Regions from separate parts of the Lactococcus formosensis genome, predicted to be linked through region 2. Evidence: riboswitches for the same ligand, from Rfam matches in the RefSeq annotation. Region 2 holds a riboswitch; each other region holds the start of a gene.
What was found. A riboswitch is a leader RNA that binds a small molecule or an ion and turns the genes downstream of it on or off. The one in region 2 is predicted to bind lysine.
Positions count from the first base shown of each region.

Region 1: another riboswitch for lysine. It lies ahead of VNN39_RS01370 (ABC transporter permease subunit); the one in region 2 lies ahead of VNN39_RS03875 (amino acid permease).
Region 3: another riboswitch for lysine. It lies ahead of VNN39_RS05735 (diaminopimelate decarboxylase); the one in region 2 lies ahead of VNN39_RS03875 (amino acid permease).

Region 1 is NZ_CP141721.1:273,358-278,031, reverse strand. It holds gene VNN39_RS01375 (HAMP domain-containing histidine kinase) at 1-1,058, shown strand, start outside; lysine riboswitch at 1,198-1,365, shown strand; gene VNN39_RS01370 (ABC transporter permease subunit) at 1,454-3,025, shown strand; gene VNN39_RS01365 (amino acid ABC transporter ATP-binding protein) at 3,026-3,763, shown strand; gene murD (UDP-N-acetylmuramoyl-L-alanine--D-glutamate ligase) at 3,902-4,674, shown strand, end outside.
Region 2 is NZ_CP141721.1:784,032-788,705, forward strand. It holds gene dnaX (DNA polymerase III subunit gamma/tau) at 1-1,231, shown strand, start outside; gene VNN39_RS03875 (amino acid permease) at 1,258-2,721, opposite strand; lysine riboswitch at 2,798-2,974, opposite strand; gene rpsF (30S ribosomal protein S6) at 3,594-3,887, shown strand; gene ssb (single-stranded DNA-binding protein) at 3,925-4,419, shown strand; gene rpsR (30S ribosomal protein S18) at 4,539-4,674, shown strand, end outside.
Region 3 is NZ_CP141721.1:1,164,252-1,168,925, forward strand. It holds gene VNN39_RS05720 (tryptophan transporter) at 1-113, opposite strand, end outside; partial or broken gene VNN39_RS05725 (pyridoxal-dependent decarboxylase) at 427-964, shown strand; gene VNN39_RS05730 (pyridoxal phosphate-dependent aminotransferase) at 1,173-2,336, opposite strand; lysine riboswitch at 2,602-2,774, shown strand; gene VNN39_RS05735 (diaminopimelate decarboxylase) at 3,141-4,400, shown strand; gene dapA (4-hydroxy-tetrahydrodipicolinate synthase) at 4,616-4,674, shown strand, end outside.

The sequences.
Region 1 (4,674 bases), 510 kb from region 2:
CATCGCAAGCTGTACGTACATTTGGCGAATATTCTGGTTATTTGGTGGAGCGACCTGTGCACTCCAAAAAAACGGGTGAACTGATCGGCTATGTACAGGCTTTTTATGATATGAGCTATTATTATAGTGTGCGTACAAAGCTACTTGTTGCCTTGATTATCTTAGAAATTATAGCTCTCTTTATAGCTCAGTTTGTTGGTTACTTTATGGCGAGTCGCTATATCAAGCCTTTGGAACATTTGCACGATGCAATCACTACACGTGCCAATAATTTGAAGGCAGATTTCAAACCTGTCGTTATTCAGACGGGGGATGAAATTGAGGAACTTGCAACAGTTTATAATGATATGATGATCAAGCTTAATGATTACGTTGATCAGCAGAAACGTTTTGTTTCCGATGTCAGTCATGAGTTACGGACGCCACTTGCAGTTTTGGATGGGCATTTGAATCTCTTGAATCGTTGGGGGAAAAATGATCCTGAAGTGCTTGAGGAGTCTTTACAGGCCAGTATAGAAGAAGTTAGTACGATGAGAACGATGTTGGAAGAGATGCTCGCATTGGCGCGTCTTGAAAGCATTGATTTTCAAGATGAAGACCTAATCTGTGATCCAACAGAAGTTTCGAATTTTCTTAAGAAAAATTTTCTACTCATCCATCCTGATTTAAAGTTAACTGTTGAAAATGACTTGCCATCAGGAAGATTAGCACATATATATCCCAACCATTATGAGCAAGGTTTGAAAATATTGATTGATAATGCGATAAAATACTCGCCTGAAGATCGTCAAGAAGTCCAGATACATCTTGAAGAAGATGATGAATATATCATTACAACTGTGGAGGACCGTGGTTATGGTATTAGCCAAGAAGATTTAAAACATGTATTTGAACGTTTCTTCCGTGCGGATAAAGCACGAAATCGAGATATAGGAGGAACTGGGCTTGGGCTATCTATTATTCAACGTATAGTGGAGAACTATGAGGGAGATGTTAGCGTGACTTCCGTTGTAGGAGAGGGTTCAAAATTTACTTTAAAAATTCCTAAGATTAAATAAACTTAAAAAGTCTAGTGAGTATCTAAAAGTACTTGTTAGGCTTTTAATCTTGCTCTTATTTTTCGAGTTTTTTGATAATTAGAGAAAATTGTTGACATTCATTTAAAAAAAGGTTAAGATTTAAATTACAATATACAAATAAAATGATAGAGGTCGCAATGAATAGGAAGTTTTACTGAGCTGGACAAGCGTTGAAGTAAAACGGAGGAGACATTGCCGAAATGAATTCACTCGTCCAGGTGAGTTCGTTGGGGCAGCAAGGGATACTTGCTGAACTGTCGCAGTTTTGCGGAGTGCTATTCGTTACTTACTGATAATATGAATCACGTACAACGTTTAGCAACCTCTCTGTGTAAAGGTTGCTTTTTATTTGGAAAAATGAAAGAGAGAGTATTATGAGAAGAAAAAACTTATTCTTACTTGTCGCGACGTTGTTTACGGCATTATTTATCGGGAGTTCAAAAGTGAGTGCAGATCAGTTCCGTGTCGGAATGGAGGCTGCGTATGCCCCTTTTAACTGGACACAATATGATGATAGCAACGGTGCTGTCCCTATTGATGGTGTGGATGGTCAATGGGCAAATGGTTACGATGTACAAGTAGCAAAAAAACTTGCAGACAAGTTAAATAAAGAATTGGTGATTGTAAAATCAAGCTGGGATGGTTTGCTTCCTGCACTGAAATCTGGGAAGATTGATGGCATTATCGCAGGGATGTCACCAACTGCTGAACGCAGAGAACAAATTGCCTTTTCAGAGCCGTATTATACATCTAACCTTGTAATGATGGTCAAAAGTGGCGGCCCCTTTGCTCAAGCATCGAGCTTAGCAGACTTCTCTGGTGCAAAAATTACTGCCCAGCTGGGGACTTTCCACTATAACATGATTGACCAGATTGAAAGTGTTAATAAGCAAACAGCAATGAAAGATTTTTCAAGCATGCGAGTGGCTTTACAGAGTGGAGCTATCGATGGTTATGTGGCTGAACGTCCAGAAGGAGTGACAGCAGAAAAAGCAAACCCAGACTTCAAAATGATTGAATTTAGCGAAGGAAAAGGTTTTGTTACAAACTCTGATGATACAACAGTCGCAGTAGGTTTACGTAAAAATGACCCCAACTTGCCTGTGATTAACAGCTTTTTGACAAGTTTTACGCCTCAAGATCAAAAAGATCTGATGGATGAAATGATTGCTGCCCAGCCAGAAGCCAAAACACAAGGCGCTTGGTATGATCAAATTATCAGTATTGTAAGAGATAACGGTAAACAGTTTCTTAATGGTACAGGGATGACTTTATTCATCTCTCTGATTGGTACGATTATTGGTACGATATTAGGTCTTCTTATTGGTGTTTATCGTACTATTCCAGAAATCAGTAATAAATTTTTAGCCTTTTTACATAAAGTATTTGGCTGGTTCATTTCAGCTTATATTGAAATTTTCCGTGGAACACCAATGATTGTTCAAGCAATGGTGCTTTACTACGGAACCGCTCTAGCTTTCGGATTGAGCTTAGATCGGACTTTAGCTGCACTCATTATTGTGTCCATCAATACGGGTGCTTATATGTCTGAGATTGTACGGGGCGGAATTTTCTCTGTTGATCAAGGGCAATTCGAAGCTGCACAAGCTATTGGTATGACTCATGGACAAACTATGCGTAAAGTTGTTCTGCCACAAGTCTTACGAAATATTCTTCCCGCAACAGGAAATGAATTTGTCATTAATATTAAAGATACATCAGTCTTGTCTGTAATTTCAGTAACAGAGCTCTTTTTCCAAGGGACAACAGTGGCGCAACAAAACTTTATGTATTTCCAAACCTTTGCTGTAATCTGTGCAATTTACTTTGTCTTAACATTTACAGTGACACGTATTCTACGCTTCGTAGAAAGAAAAATGGATGGACCAGATGCATATGTCCCAATCCAAAATCAAATGCAAGTACAAGAACCGGGGGACGCTTAAATGACAGCAATCTTAGAAATCAATCATTTAAAAAAATCATTTGGTAGTAATGAAGTGTTGAAAGATATTCACTTGACGGTAAATCAGGGCGAAGTTATTTCGATTATTGGCTCATCTGGAAGTGGTAAATCAACATTACTTCGTTCGATTAATTTATTGGAGAAACCTTCTGGTGGAGAAATAATTTATAAAGGTGAAAATGTTTTAGAAAAAGGCTTTGATATTCCAAAGTATCGCACGCATCTTGGTATGGTGTTCCAAAGTTTCAACTTGTTTAACAATATGAATGTTATCGAAAATGTTATGGCTGGGCAAGTTACAGTATTGAAAAAAAGCCAGGAAGAAGCTCGATCTGTTGCACTCGACAATCTAGAAAAAGTGGGGATGGCAAGCTTTGCTAATGCCAAACCTGCACAACTCTCCGGCGGACAAAAACAACGTGTGGCAATTGCTCGTGCGATTTCCATGAATCCAGACGTGATTTTATTTGACGAGCCGACTTCAGCACTTGATCCTGAAATGGTAGGCGAAGTCTTACAGACAATGAAAGGACTGGCTGAAACAGGCTTAACAATGGTTATCGTCACTCATGAAATGGAATTCGCGCGTGATGTAAGTGATCGTGTAATTTTCATGGATAAAGGGGTTATCGCTGAAGAAGGACGACCAGCAGAAATCTTCGGAGCTCCGAAAGAAGAACGGACGCGTGCATTTCTTTCACGCTTCTTGAAAGCTTAAATAAAGAGAGCATAAACTTGCTCTTTTTTCTTTGCAAAAGATATCTTATTTTCATAGTAAAACTTTCAAATACAAACTCTATATTGAAAAAATAGGTAAATAGCGGTAAAATAGAGGGAAGTAGAAAGAATAGGAACAATGAAAAAAATCAAAACTTTTGAAGAAAAAAAAGTACTCATCCTTGGATTAGCAAAATCAGGAGAAGCTGCAGCCCGCTTGCTTCATACTCTAGGTGCACACGTAACTGTAAATGACGGAAAGGCTTTTGAAGAAAACCCTGCCGCACAAGCCCTTTTGGAAGAAGGCATTGAAGTTATCTGTGGTAGCCATCCCCTTGAACTTTTAGACGAAGATTTTGATTTTATGGTAAAAAATCCAGGTATTCGTTATGATAACCCAATGATAAAGAAAGCATTGGATAAAAAGATTCCAGTTATTACGGAAGTAGAACTTGCTTATCTTGTTTCGGAAGCCCCAATTATTGGGATTACTGGAACCAATGGTAAAACAACAACAACAACGCTGATAGCAGATATTTTAAATGCAGACGGGCAATCTGCAAAATTAGCAGGAAATATTGGTTTTCCTGCCTCTGAAGTAGCTGCCCATGCGACTGCTCAAGATACTTTGGTGATGGAACTCTCAAGTTTTCAACTGATGGGAATTGTAGACTTCAAGCCTCAAATCGCTCTCATTACTAATATCTTTTCATCGCATTTAGATTACCATGGATCACAGGAAGCTTATGAAGCTGCAAAATGGCGGATTCAAGAAAACTTAACTTCTGAGCAATACCTTATTCTCAACTTTAATCAGGATAAATGTCGTACTCTAGCAGAGCATACAGCAGCTCAAGTTGTGCCATTTGCGACGGAAAATAAAGTTAATGGCGCTTATTCGCTGGAAGGTAA
Region 2 (4,674 bases):
ACCTACTGATAATGTTGTCTTTGTTTTAGCAACAACCGAGCTTCAAAAAATTCCCGCAACGATTATCAGTCGTGTACAGAGGTTCGCTTTTAAAGCCATTACAACGCATGATATACGTCAGCATTTAGCAGAAGTTTTAGCTGACGAGAAGATTGAGTTTGAAGATGCGGCACTTGATGTTATTGCAAAATCGGCTGAGGGGGGAATGCGTGATGCGCTGAGTTTATTGGATCAGGCCTTAAGCTTTTCTGATGGCCAGCTTGCGGAGAAAGATGCTCTCTTGGTGACAGGTTCTATTGCTAATGAAGCGTTGATCTCTTATGTTGCAGCATTGGCAGCTTCAGATGGTCCAACAGCACTTGATGCCTTAGAGAAAATCTTTCTTGAAGGAAAAAATATGTTGCGCTTCACGGAAGATCTCTTGACTTATTTCCGCGATTTACTTTTAAAGGAAAACAATGAAATCCCACGTCCACGTCTTTACCAATGGATTAATATTGCAATTGAGTCCTTGAAAATTATTAAAGAGACAACACAGAGCAAAATTGCTGCAGATGTGATGACGATGCGTCTTGTAGATACAGGGGCTTATCCTTCTGCCGAAGCTAAAGAAGTTCCAGAAAGTTTAAACGATGAACTTCAGGCATTAAAAGCAGAAGTTGCAGCGCTAAAAGCTAAGTTGGCAGAAACAGGAAGTCAGACTGTAGTATCTACCGTCAGTCAAGAAGTTCAAATCAAGCAACAAGTAAAAACGAAAGCAGTGACCGAAAAGTATACTGTAAACCAAGAGTTAGTTTTTAAAGCTCTAAAGGAAGCGACCAACGAAGCTCGTCAAGCAGTTTTTGGTGCATGGCCGGAGATAGTTTCCAGCTTTACCAAGCCTTCAGATCGCGCCATAATCAATAATACAGCACCTGTCGCTGCCTCAAGTAATTTTGTGGTGGTTACTTTTCCTCATGGTAATTTAGCAAAGCGCGTTACAGAAAATGAAAACTTACAATTAACTTTTGGTAATTTAATGTCATCAATATTGGGATTTTCTCCAGAGATTATTGCTTTAGCAGAGCAAGATTGGCAAGCTTTACGTCAAGAGTATGTTTTAAGCCTCAAAAAAGGAGGACAACATGTTACAAAAGATACCGAATCTGAGCCAGAATCTGAAGAAAAAGAAGTTCTTGTAAGTAAAGCAAAAGAATTTTTTGGAGAAAAAGTGAAAGTAATAAACGATTAAAAAAACGCCTCATGGCGTTTTTTTTTTTAATCAATATCACGGCTTAAATCAACTTCTTCAAGAGGAATGAGTTTTGTTTTCTTCACGATTTTGTAAGAGAAATATAAAATCAAGAAGAGAGGTAAAGCAAGGTAGGTCGTAATGATGCTTTGCGCATTCATCGTTACGGTAGTAATTTGCCCGATAACGATAATGATTGAAAGAATAAGAGCGATGATTGGCCCAATAGGGAACCATTTGGCATGGTAGCCTAACTCAGAAAGTTTATGACCTTGTTTAATAAAAGCACGGCGGAAGCGGAAATGACAGATAGCAATTCCAATCCAAGCCAAGAAACCAGACAAACCGGAAGCAGCGACTAAATAGAAATAAATCTCAGTACCAAAGATACTTGTCAAGAAGGCCAATAGCCCAATGGCAACAGTCGCTAAAATTGCATAAATTGGTACACCGTTGCTTGTATTTGTTTTAGCGAAGATTTTCGGTGCATGGCCCTCTTTCGCCATACCAAAAAGCATGCGAGAAGCAGCATATAACCAAGAATTGGCAGATGAAATAACAGAGGTTAAGATGACCGCATTCATAACGGATGCAGCAGCAGCTAAGCCAGCACGTTCAAATACCAAGGTAAATGGAGAAACAGTAATATCACTTTGTGTTGCTGCACGGAGAAGACTTGGGTCTTTATAGTAAACCAAGGCACCGATTACGAATATTGAGAGGAAATAGAAAATAATAATCCGCCAAAAGACTTGTTTAATCGCTGAGGGAACATTTTTCTCAGGATTTTCTGATTTACCGGCTGCAATACCAACGATTTCAGTACCTTGGAAAGAGAAGCCTGCAATCATGAAGACAGCAATCATACCTCCAATACCACCGACAAAACCATGATTTCCTCCAGCAGAAAGATTGCGTGCCACATCTGGCTTATAACTCATAATTCCAAAAATTGTTGCGAGACCAATCACGATAAAGGCGATAACAGCGATGACTTTAATTGTCGCCATCCAAAATTCTGCTTCACCATAAGCCTTAGCTGAAATAAGATTAACCAAGAGGATAAGCGCAATTACGATAGTTGACCATATCCATGTAGGCACATGGGGCAACCAAAATTGCATAATGACACCAACTGTAGCAGCCTCAACCGCCACAGTAATTGCTGAGTTAAACCAATAATTCCAACCCATCGCGAAACCAAAAGCTTTATCCACATAACGGTCGGCAAATGATGCAAAAGAGCCAGACACTGGAAGATAAGATGCCATTTCACCTAAAGACGTCATAAGGAAGAAAACCATGAGGCCAATAGCGATATAGGCTACTAAGGCGCCCAGAGGTCCAGCTTGAGAAATTGTTGCACCTGATGCAACAAATAACCCGGTACCAATCGTTCCTCCTAAAGCTATCATTGTTAAGTGACGGTGTTTGAGACCACGTTTAACTTGCGTGGATGGCGTTCCCTCATTATTTGAAGTATTATCCATTACTTCTCTCCTAAATTTATAAATATTAATACAAAAAGCAATCCCTTAGAGATTGCTAAACGTCAGAAAGATCTTTCATCCGAATAGCGCATCGTGTCTAGGATTAGATCACGACAGTTTAACAGGTGTTTCCTGTTAAACCAAGAAAAGTTAGTGAGCATAACTTTTCTTTCGGCAACCGCTCCTGGGCTAAACTTCTCAGCATGCTCTAGCTCTGCTTAGCTTATTATTGGTTGCGACCTCTATCGTTTATTAAGTATTTATGAATATTTTAGATTAATTTAGGAGGGATGTCAAGGAGGAGCCTAGCTAAGATGAATAATTATGCAATTCGATGTTTAAAAACACAGAGTTTTTAATGATTTGTATCGTCCTTAAGAAAATCTAGACATTTGTTTTAGAGCTTAAAAAGAGTTATAATGTAAGAAGAGATGATTGCGTTTTCATCTCAACTATATCTGGAGGTGGTTTTCTATGACGTTTACCCCAAAATATGTATCTCCAACTTACGCGGGAGAAAAAATTGTATGCGTAACCCGTAGCCAGCAAGGGGAGATTTCCCACTTATATCAGCGCTTTGATAGTCGTTGTAAGTTACACTTTATAGTGAAGAAGCTTGGCTATTATCAATCGAAAGAAGGTCAGTATCGCTACATTCCAGCTAATGTGCTTGACGTAGTAGCTTAGTAAATAAAAACATTGAGAAATCTTCTGCAGAGTCAGAGGGTTATTTTTTATTTTATAAAACCACAAAGCAAGATAAATCAACTTGCAAAAAGTAGTTAAATCTGATAGAATATATACTCGTGAGTAAAACTCATAACTTACACAGGCTCCAACCTGTGTCATTAGTCCAAAAGGAGGAAAAATCAATGACAAAATACGAAATTCTTTATATTATTCGTCCAAACATTGAAGAAGAAGCAAAGAAAGCCCTCGTTGAACGTTTCGATAGTATCTTGACTGACAACGGTGCTGCTAATCTTGAGTCTAAAGACTGGGAAACACGCAAACTCGCTTACGAAATTCAAGACTTCCGCGAAGGTATCTACCACATCGTAACTCTTGAAGCTGCTACTGATTCAGAAGCTTTGAGCGAATTTGACCGTCTTGCTAAGATTAACGGCGATATTCTTCGTCATATGATCACTAAAGTAGAAGCTTAATTCTAGTTTAGCTGGACAAATTTAAAGGAGAAACATCATGATTAATAATGTTGTTTTGGTTGGACGCGTCGTGCGTGACCCTGAACTGCGATACACACCGCAAAATACTGCGGTTGCTACATTTACGATTGCTGTTAACCGTCGTTTTAAAAACGCGCAAGGCGAGCGTGAAGCTGATTTCATTAACTGTGTCATCTGGCGCCAATCTGCTGAAAACTTGGCAAATTGGGCTAAAAAAGGTGCCTTGATTGGTGTAACAGGTAGTATTCAAGTACGAAATTATGAGAACAAAGAAGGTCAACGTGTTTACGTGACTGAGGTATTGGCTGATAACTTCCAAATGCTTGAAAGTCGTGCTGCACGTGAAGGTGGCTCTGGTTCATATTCTGCACCACAGCAACAACAATCACAAAATCGTCCTTTTGCTGGCTCTAACAGCTCAGCAGGCAATTCAACACCTGATTTTGGTCGTGATGCAGATCCGTTTGGTGGCTTACCAATGGAAATCTCAGATGATGATCTTCCATTCTAATAAGTAAGGCAGCTGTACAAGGCAGTCTATCTGAGCCCTATTCGTTGAGTATAAAAGCGGTATCCGTATTGACTTTTCTACTCAACAACATCTTACAATAATATAAGGAGAAACACACTATGGCTTTTCAAAAACGTGGTGGCTTCAAACGCCGTAAAAAAGTTGACTTTATCGCAGCTAACAAAATCGAAGTTGTTGATTACAAAGACACTGAACTCTTGAAACGTTTTATCTCAGAACGTGGTAAAATCTTGC
Region 3 (4,674 bases), 380 kb from region 2:
TCTGGGCGAATAATTCCAGCGATACTCGGAGTGATAATGTTCAAAATTTGGCCAAGAATAATGAAAATCGGAGTAAGTGCAATAGTGTTTGATGATTTGTTTTTTTGATTCATAAAGTTCCTCTTTCTAGTTTTTAATGATAAGGCAGAGTACTTTCTATAACACAAAAAAAGCATAGAAACTTCTATGCTTTAATCATCCAATTTGAGCATAGATACAGGTTTTAGAAAGTACACTAAAATTTGTATCTATGGTTTTCTTCAGTTAGAAGCCATACATACACCTGTATCTTTGCCAAAGTTGAGTAGAATAACAGTTGATCATTGGGTGTACAGCTCCTTTCGTTTTTATTAGGAATAATAATATCATTTTCTAAGAAAGCTGTCAATGCTTTGAACTCACAGAGATAAAGTAGGGAGAAAATCGATCGAACCTCGGGTAGCTTACCAATTGGTTCAAGATGAGATACTAGCTGAAGGAAATGCGCGGTTGGACTTAGTCATTTTTGTCAAACATACATGGAATCTGAAGCAGTAAAACTGATGAGTCAAACTCTAGAGAAAAATGTAATAGATAAATCAGAATACCCAAGAACAATCGAAATTGAAAAACGTCGTGTAAATATAATTGCTGACCTTTGGAATGCAAGTGAAAACGAACAGTTTATGGGAACATCAACAATTGGTTCTTCAGAAGCTTGTATGTTGGGTGGAGCGGCAATGAAATTCTCTTGGCGTAAACGAGCAGAAAAGTTAGGCTTGGACATTAAGGCTAAAAAAACAAATCTCGTTAATTCTTCTGGGCATCAAGTTTGTTGGGAAAATTCTGTGTATATTGGGATATTGAAATGCGTGAAGTACCGATGGACAAAAACCATATGTTAATTAATCTAGACAAGGTTATGGATTATGTTGATGGATATACTATTGGTAATGTAGGAGTTATAGGGATCACATATAGAGGCACATCTTAAAGACCATAATAATCCTAAAAATAAAGTATATGGATTTACACATTAAAACTATCTCTTTTTTATAAGCCAAACCTATTTTCGTTGATTAATAACAAGAGTGAATATATAACAAAAAAGACGAGAAAAAGCTCGTCTTTTTTGAGAAGGTTTACATTAAAGCAAAGATAAACTCTGAGTATAGCACAACGATAATAGTAAGTTATTCCGAAAGATATTCTTTCAATCTCTCCATAGCAATCTCAATCACTTCCATTGAAGCTGCATAGGACAAACGGACATAACCTTCACCATATTGACCAAAGGCTGAGCCTGGAATGAATGCTACATGTTTTTTCTTTGCAAAATCATATAAAAATTCAAAAGAATTGCTGTTATATTCTGCTGGAATTTTGGCAAAAATATAGAAAGCCCCGTCTGGCTTGATAATTTCAAAGCCAAGTTCAGTCATTTTCTCAATAATGTAATCCCGCCGTTTGAGGTATTCGACTTTCATTAGCTCAGCATCATTTTTTCCTTTACTCAGAGCTTCAACTGCTGCCCATTGCGATTGTGTTGAGGCAGAAGTAACCAGATATTGGTGTGTTTTTACAAGCTGATCAATCAAGTATTTTTCTGCAAAAATCAGCCCCATTCGCCAACCCGTCATCGCATGTGATTTTGAAAGGCCATTAAGTACAAAAGTTTGATCACGTAAAAAGGTCGAAATAGAAGTATGTACATGTTGGCTATAGTTAATTTCAGAATAAACTTCGTCAGAAAGGACAAAAATTTCATGTTTTTTGATGATTTCAGCAAGTGTTTTAAGTTGGGCATGAGTGTAAGTTATGCCCGTTGGATTTGAAGGATAATTAAGGATGATAGCCTTGATATTCTCGGTTTCGTTCAATACTTGTTCAAGTTTTTCAGGAGTTAAGACAAATTTATCAGTTGTGGTATCAATCTCGACCAATTGACCGCCAGCTAAGCTTACTACAGGCGCATAACCTGGATAAGCAGGTGCTGGGATTAGAACTTTATCGCCAGGTTCAATAATTGAAAGGAGACAAGTAGCAATCGCCTCTGTGACACCAACTGTGGTCAAAATTTCTGTTTCAGCATCGTAATGCAAATTGTATTTTTCAGCTACAAATTGACTGGCTGCATGACGGAGTTCAATCAGGCCACGCATGCCAGTATAATGACTTTCATCGGCATCAATCGCATCAATTGCAGCTTTTTTGATATGTTCAGGTGTCGGAAAATCTGGTTTACCAAGTGTTAATTTCAAAACATTCGGTATTTTGGAGATTTCCTGATCAAATTCACGAATTTTAGAAATTTCAATTTTTCCAAGATTAGTGTTAAATTTATTTGATAAATCCATACATAGCACCTCCGCAGGTCAATAGTTAAAGTTGGCTTCAAGCAAAAACTCCGTATATTCGTCGTTTTAAATTTGTATTATAGCATTTTATTTTAAAAATTCACAAAACAATGTTGCAAAATATTTTGGAGGTTCAGAAGTTCAGAGAAAAAATACACCTTGTAAACCTTGATTTAAAGCAGTTTTAAAGAAAAAAATAAGTCAATACCAAAAATTTGAAAAGTTTTCAATTGACAAACAATACTGAAAATATTATAATTGTGAAAAATAAATTAGAGGTAGCAATGCAAATGAGTACTACACGAGAGGAGGCATCCGACGACCGTGTACGAAAGGTAATCATTGCCGAACGTTAGCAACAGAGGCATCTGGCTAGCGTGGGGGTATAGGAAACACCTATACCACTCGGACTTGAATAAGTCTGGCGCTAAGTGATCGAACCGAATAATATAGAATTCTTTTTTTACTCTATTTTCATGACGACATAAAAGGCGCTTGTACTTACAAGTGCCTTTTGTTTTTATACGATGTGAGTTTGTAGGTTGAAGCGCGACAACGATAGAATAATGTTTTAGCGAGTCAACGAATAAGAAAAACTCTGCTTCTTACATCAAAACTCATTATATCAGTGGTCAAAGGGCACTGGAGACAGAGTTAAAGATTGAGATGGGGAAAAATATCATTTGGTAGACTAAAAGTAAAATCTTCCTTCTTTCAGTTACAATTTTTGACAAGCCTCCATAGCATTGAAACTACCGAAATCTTCAGATAAAGATTTGCATAGCAAGTCCACAGGAGCATGAAATGAAAGTACCATTTATTACTAAAGATCAATTAGATAAAATTACTGCAGAATTTCCGACACCATTTCATTTGTATGACGAGCACGGAATTCGTGAAAAAGCAAGAGCGCTAAACACAGCATTTTCTTGGAATAAAGGTTTCAAAGAATTCTTTGCGGTAAAAGCTACACCAACGCCTGCAATTTTGAAAATTTTGCAAGAAGAAGGTTGTGGAGCTGATTGCGCGAGTTATGTTGAGCTTATACTGGCAAATAAATGTGGTTTTGATAATTCTGAAATAATGTTTTCATCAAATGACACTCCAGCTGAAGAATTTTTATTAGCCAAAAAGCTAGGGGCTACGATTAATATTGATGCATACAACCATATTGAATTTTTATCCACATTGGCAGGATTTGAATTTCCCGAAACAATGAGCTTACGCTATAACCCTGGTGGAGTTTTTACAATGGGTACCAAAATTATGGATAATCCTGAAGAATCAAAATTTGGAATGACAAAAGCCCAACTGATTCAGGGAATTAGAGATTTGCAAAAGTTGGGTGTGAAGAAATTTGGAATGCATAGCTTTTTGGCTTCAAATACTGTGACAAATGAATATTATCCAAAATTAGCACAGCAATTATTTGAATTAGCACTTGAAATTCGTGAAAAAACAGGCGTTTCTCTTGATTTTATAAATCTTTCTGGTGGTATCGGCGTTAATTATCGTCCGGATGAAGCTCCTAACGATATTGCTGTCATTGGCGAAGGAGTACATCGTGTTTATGATGAAGTTCTAACTGCCAATGGCCTAGGAGAAGTCAAAATTTATACGGAACTGGGACGCTTTATGTTGGCGCCTCATGGCTTACTGGTCACACGTGTCTTGCATAGAAAGCAAACCTATCGGACGTATATTGGTGTGGATGCGAGCGCAGTTAATCTGATGAGACCAGCATTTTATGATGCTTATCATCATATTACTGTTATAGGAAAGGAGGAAGATAAAGTGAAAGAAATTGTTGACGTGACTGGTTCATTATGTGAAAACAATGATAAATTTGCCAGGCAGCGCGAACTTCCTGTGATTGATGAGGGAGACCTATTAGTCATTCATGACACAGGTGCGCATGGTTTTTCGATGGGATATCAGTATAATGCAAAATTACGAAGTGCCGAATTATTGCTTCAGCAAGATGGGAGCACGCGTATGATTCGACGGGCAGAGCGACCTGAAGACTATTTTGCAACATTGGATGGCTTTGAGTTTGAAATCTAACCGAAAATTAGCTGGTAAATGCTTGTAACAGCTTTTACTTCTAACCACTGATAAAATCATAAATAATATTTGGATACAAATTAAAGGAGTGGAGTAAGAACAAGGCGAAGAGAAGATGTTTTTCAAGAGAAAGAAAATTATACGATGAGTAGTTTCCTTTTCTTCTATCGCAACACTCGTCAAAGGTTTCTGAAATATATCTACAGGAGAAAATAATGCTTAAAGGTTCAATTGTGGCGCTCATCACGCCCTTTAATGATGATAATTCTATAAA